Regions from separate parts of the Alteromonas sp. S005 genome, predicted to be linked through region 1. Evidence: riboswitches for the same ligand, from Rfam matches in the RefSeq annotation. Region 1 holds a riboswitch; the other holds the start of a gene.
The links. Region 1 has a riboswitch for thiamine pyrophosphate ahead of V7R55_RS04210 (TonB-dependent receptor). Riboswitches for the same ligand answer to the same signal wherever they lie in the genome.
Positions count from the first base shown of each region.

Region 2: another riboswitch for thiamine pyrophosphate. It lies ahead of thiC (phosphomethylpyrimidine synthase ThiC); the one in region 1 lies ahead of V7R55_RS04210 (TonB-dependent receptor).

Region 1 covers NZ_JAZETN010000002.1:370,091-373,288, forward strand. Annotated here, with positions in the region: gene V7R55_RS04200 (GNAT family N-acetyltransferase) at 1-884, opposite strand, end outside; gene V7R55_RS04205 (acyl-CoA thioesterase) at 944-1,369, shown strand; TPP riboswitch at 1,499-1,602, shown strand; gene V7R55_RS04210 (TonB-dependent receptor) at 1,658-3,198, shown strand, end outside.
Region 2 covers NZ_JAZETN010000004.1:203,715-206,912, forward strand. Annotated here, with positions in the region: gene V7R55_RS07600 (TetR/AcrR family transcriptional regulator) at 22-594, shown strand; TPP riboswitch at 705-816, shown strand; gene thiC (phosphomethylpyrimidine synthase ThiC) at 1,092-3,002, shown strand; gene thiE (thiamine phosphate synthase) at 2,999-3,198, shown strand, end outside.

The sequences.
Region 1 (3,198 bases):
ACCCACTTAACTAAGCCTTTAGGCGCGGTTTGTTGTTTCGCTCGCCGAGTTTCCAAACTTGCTACTTGCGACATATACATTTTGACGTTCAGCTTGTCTGCTTCTTCAGATTCTGTAAAGCGGGATAAAACATGAGTTACATTTTCACTACGCTCGCTGGTAAGCAGAACGTTCTTACCTTCTTTGATAACGCTATCAATAAACAGGCCTAAGAGGGATGATTTACCCCTACCTCTTGGCGCTGTGATTAGCGCGTTAAGGCAATTAAGCATATATGCCTGATGCAATTGATAGTACGCGTGCTCTTGCTCTTTAGAGCGAAATCGGGCATGTGTATGCTCGTTGTGAATGGATTCTTGTTTTACACAGTAACTAGAAATATCGGGAAGAACAGTTTCTATTTCAGTATGAAAACCCACGTATGGGTTTTCACGCAAGTTCTTAATAAAGCGAGAACGGTATCGACTATGGTTAAGCGTAAACCCTTCTGATAAGAACGGCACCGATATATTCTCGACCCACTCGTCAGATTTTGGGCAAATAAGTATTAAGCAGCCACTACGCTTAACAATACCCGCTACTGCCATAATGTCACCAGGCTTAAAAGCGTCGCGGCAATCCAATATGGCAATGTCACACTCGACGCCAAGCACTTGCTTTCGCATCTTTCCTTTTAAAGCGTTGCCAGTGAGGTTCGAAATACTTAAGGATGACACCTCATCGGTTAAGTTTCGAAGGTTGGATAAAGTAGCTTCACAAAAGCTATTACTGCCTGAAATAACCAACATTCTTCGGTGAAGTAGAGTAGTAACACGTGAGCCATTTTCGCAGCTATTTTTACTGTAGGGGGCAAGAAGCCATTCGCGTAATTGAGTTAGCGCCATGAATCAACTTTTTAGGTATAATCTAACGCTATATTAGCGATTTATTGTGAGGAATTCGAATGCGCTTTCTTTCTCGGCGTTTAGTTATGCCAAATGATCTTAATTACGCCAATTCTTTGTTCGGTGGCCGCGCGTTAGAATGGATAGACGAAGAGGCTGCCATTTGGGCAATTTGCCAGTTAGAGACCAATTGTTTGGTGACTAAGCATATTGGTGAAATTAGCTTTGAATCACCTGCGATGCAGGGTGACATAGTAGAGTTTGGATTGGAAACCAAGGCGGTAGGCCGCACTTCGATTACTGTAAGCTGTTTGGTGAGAAACAAGGCTACTAAAAAAACTATCTGCTTTGCAGATGACATCGTTTTCGTAAAGGTTGACCCGGAAACTCGCCAACCAACAGCACACGGCAAAACGCTAGAAGGGTTAAAAGCACAGACTGACGATGAAGTACGTCGTCTTAATATGAATATTGACGCTGAATAGCCTCGGGCTTTCAATACCTTATATCTTATAAATATTGTAACCTTAGCTTGATGTCTTATCTGCTTGACGGCGTGTATCGAACTGGTAGACTCCGTCGCAGACGTTGAGGCTACTATTTGAGTGGCTCAACACTATACCAAGGGGTGTCCGTTATCGGTCTGAGATCCACACTTGTGGGAACCCTTAAACCTGATCCGGATAATACCGGCGTAGGGATGGTTCACAGCATAGCCTTATCACCTGCCGTTAGACCCGGATCTTTTTTCTTCAATAAGAACAAGAGATCCCATGTATAAAACACTTTTCACACTATCATTGTTAGCAAGTTCTGTTGCTGCCTATGCACAAGAATCTGCAGTGAACGACACGTCAAAAAACACGCCTTCTGACATTGAACGGGTTGTTGTATCTGGTGACTTTCGACAAACAACACTTGACCAGCTAAGTGCTAGCGCAACTATTTTAGACCAAGAGCGCCTTCGCAGCAGACAGCCGAGTCATATCGACAGTGTGTTAAACAGTATTCCAAATGTTAATTTTGCGGCGGGTGCGTCTCGTGGCCGCTTCGTGCAAATTCGTGGTATTGGTGAGCGTAGCCAGTTTGCTGAACCCATCAACCCTTCGGTGAGCTTTATTGTCGATGAATTTGATTTTTCAGGCCTTGCTGCAGCAGGTATCATTTTTGACACGAAACAATTAGAAGTTTATCGCGGACCTCAGGCTACGCTTTACGGTACAGGTGCACTGGCTGGGGCGGTTAAATTATCCAGCAATAACGTGGGTAGCGACGCGCCAGACTATGTAGAAGCCCGCATTGGTAACAAAGACAGTTACCGCATCGAGGGAGCAACGGGTAACGATATCAATTCCGACTGGGGTTATCGCGTAGCGTTAGTGCATAACCGTAGCGATGGCTTTGTAGAGAATACATTCCTAGATAGAAACGATACCAATAATATTGACGAAACTGCTTTGCGATTTGCTGTTGAAGGCAGCGTGGATGAACGAACCACACTTGCTCTTACCTACCGCTGGTATGATATTGACAACGGCTACGATGCATTTTCCCTTGATAACGACAACAAAACACTGTCTGACGAGCCGGGTTTTGACGAGCATCAAACTCACGCAGTAAGCGCACGCTCAACAACGAGTACAGCCGCAGGGGACTTCATACTTATTGCCACTCATGCCTCTCATAACATTGCTTATGGATATGATGAAGACTGGACATTCACGGGTTTTCACCCTTGGGGTTACACATCTTTTGATGCTTACTACCGCGATGTTGAAACGCAAACCGGTGAGGTGCGTTTCGTGTCGTCTGACAGTGCTGCGCTTTTCGACGGTATGACAGATTGGACCTTAGGCATATTTTATAAAAACACAGAAGAAAAGTTACTTCGTCAGTACACATACCTTGATAGTGACTTTGCCAGTGAATATACCCCAACGACTACCGCTATCTATGCTCAGACTGAAAGCCGTTTGAAGGACAACTTAGTGCTTGTAGCTGGGTTGAGAGTAGAAAACTATGACTTCGACTACGCCGATAACAACCAACTTACACGCGCGTTTGACACCACCATGGTTGGCGGAAAAGTAGCGCTTCAATACACCCAAGGCGATCACTTCTACTACGGCAGCATTTCGCGCGGTTTTAAAGGCGCTGGCTTTAACCCGGACAGCCGAGTGAACGATAGTCAGCGTTTCTTCGACGAAGAATACAACTGGAACTATGAGGTGGGTGTAAAAGGCCCATTGCTAACGCCTGATCTTATTGCTCGTGCTGCGATTTTCTACATGGACAGGACAGATACTCAGATAAG
Region 2 (3,198 bases), on a different contig from region 1:
AAATTGATAAGCAAAGGCAGCATGAAAAAAAGCGAAAAATCACAGAAAATATTAGACGTCGCATTAACTTTGCTAAAAAATGAGGGTGACTATGGTGTAACCATGAGGCAAGTTGCTGCTGGTGCAAATATGACATTAAGCAACGTGCAGTATTACTTCAAAAACAAAGATAACTTGCTTGTTACTCTTGCCGACCGTTACTTTCAATCGTGCCTGTCTGAAATGCGCGAAATGCCCAAACTTACGTCTGAAGCTACCCTACATGAAGACCTTACATCCTTAGTAAAAGCGTTTTTATGCCACGGACTTGAATTGTCAGAAATGTGTCGTATATTTCGCGAATATTGGGCAATTTCCACTAGAAATGCTGCCATTGAACAGTATTTAAAGGCCTATTACCAATCATCTGCACAGGTGCTTAATGCTATTTTCAGCCCTGTAGCTGCAACACCAGACAACGCCTCAAAAGCGGTGGCGTTATTCATACCCTTTGTAGAAGGCTATTCGATTACCGCCATGTCGCTAACAACCGACTTCGAAGGTGACGTTAAAGATATGTGCGATTTATTACACATGATTTTGCTTCGCCCATAGTGCGACTTTTAGCATTTCCCTACTCTTCAGCACTTGTAATCTTTTCGGCATTGACGATATAGTAAAAAGGAATTGTTGATTTGTGTTGTGTAATTAACACGAATCAAAGTAACAACTTGTCGGAGTGCTTCACTGGTAATCCAGTAAGCTGAGACCACGAAAGTGGGATCCGTAGAACCTGATCAGGCTAATACCTGCGAAGGGAACAAGAAAATGCAATGTGTGCAATACCAAGCACTAGCTTGGCATTGTGAAGCGAAGTTATTTAGCTGTTGATGCTAAACACACCACGCTTTACGACACTTTGAGTCACTCATAGTCAGTTGTTTAAGTGGGTTACCCAATGAACATCAACACAGGTTAAGCGTGTAATTTTCGTAGCCTAATCTGAATAGCCCGCTAACGTAAAAGGTCTAGCCCCTTCTGCACTTACACTTTGTATTCTCCTTCACTCCTGACAAGCATTTTTAGAACCTATACTTACAAGGTAAAATGCTATGTCGAACAGACGCGAACAACGCCAACAAGCTCAGCAATTCATAAATGAACTAGCGGGCGAAGCTTATCCCAATTCAACTCGCCACTACGAGTGTGGCAGCCGCGACGATATCCGCGTTACCATGCGCCTTATCCACCAGCACGACAGCCTAGTCGGTGGCACCGAAGAAAGCCCCATTCTAGAGCCTAACCCACCAATTCCGGTGTACGATACCTCTGGACCCTACGGCGACCCGCAAGAAAACATAGATGTGCACAAAGGTTTAAGCCCACTTCGCCAAAAGTGGATTGAAGAGCGCAGCGATACCATCGAACTAGCAGGTGTATCATCAAGCTTTGCGAAAGAGCGTGAAAACGACATTTTTACCGAAGATTTCCGCTTTATCCGCAGCCGCAAACCGTTAAAAGCGAAGGCAGGTAAGAACGTCACCCAGCTTCACTACGCAAGGCAGGGCATTATTACCCCTGAAATGGAATACATTGCCATACGTGAAAACATGGGCCGCCAAGCCATTAAAGACGCCGAGCTAACGCAGCAACACAAGGGCGAGCACTTCGGCGCGAATTTGCCCGATACCATTACGCCTGAGTTTGTACGCCAGGAAGTTGCCGCAGGCCGCGCCATTATTCCGTGTAACATTAATCACCCCGAACTAGAGCCAATGATTATCGGCCGCAATTTCTTGGTGAAAATTAACGCCAACATTGGGAATTCGGCGGTAACCTCGTCTATCGAAGAAGAGGTAGAAAAGCTTGTTTGGTCAACGCGCTGGGGCGCAGATACCATCATGGACCTTTCTACCGGCAGAAATATTCACGAAACCCGCGAATGGCTGCTGCGAAATAGCCCGGTACCTCTTGGCACCGTACCTATTTATCAAGCGCTAGAAAAAGTAAACGGCATAGCCGAAGACTTAACCTGGGAGATGTTTAAAGACACGCTCATCGAACAAGCCGAGCAAGGAGTGGATTACTTCACCATTCACGCAGGCGTACTGTTAGAGTACGTGCACCTTACCGCAAAACGGGTTACTGGCATTGTCTCGCGCGGCGGTTCAATCATGGCGAAGTGGTGCTTAAGCCATCACCAGCAAAGCTTTTTGTACGAACATTTCCACGAAATCTGCGAAATTTGCGCTAAGTACGATGTAGCGCTGTCGCTAGGTGATGGCTTGCGCCCTGGAAGCGTTGCCGATGCCAACGATGATGCGCAGTTCTCTGAATTACGTACCTTGGGTGAGCTGACCAAAATAGCCTGGGAATACGATGTTCAGGTAATGATTGAAGGCCCAGGGCACGTACCAATGCACATGATTAAAGCAAACATGGAAGAGCAGCTTAAGCACTGTCACGAAGCGCCGTTTTATACCCTTGGCCCCCTCACCACCGATATCGCTCCTGGCTACGATCACTTCACCTCAGGTATTGGCGCCGCCATGATTGGTTGGTATGGCTGCGCAATGCTGTGCTACGTAACCCCAAAAGAACATTTAGGTTTACCTAACAAAGAAGACGTTAAGCAGGGGCTTATTACCTACAAAATAGCGGCTCACGCTGCCGACTTAGCGAAAGGTCACCCCGGCGCGCAAATACGCGACAACGCTATGTCGAAAGCGCGCTTCGAGTTTAGATGGGAAGATCAGTTTAACCTTGCATTAGACCCCCACACTGCTCGCGCTTATCACGATGAAACCTTGCCGCAGGCCTCTGGCAAAGTTGCGCACTTTTGTTCTATGTGCGGCCCTAAATTTTGCAGCATGAAAATTTCTCAAGAAGTACGTGATGTCGCTAAACAAGCAGAAACCCAAGAGCTTGAGAAAGAAAAAGGCATGAAAGACATGGCTGATGCATTTAATCAGTCGGGTGCTCAGCTTTATCACACAGTAGATAGCAAGGTAGAGTTGCCATGACAAACCGCCACCTTACTAAACCCGTACTAGAGCCACCTAGCATAAGGCTGCCGGCGGTATGGTGCATAGGCGGCGTTGACTCAAGTGGTGGCGCGGGTATAACCCGCGACGCCATCACGCTTGCCGATTTAAGCGTTCATGCCTGTGTGCTCACCACACAACTTACCGTGCAATCAAACCAGCATCTGCTTAGCAA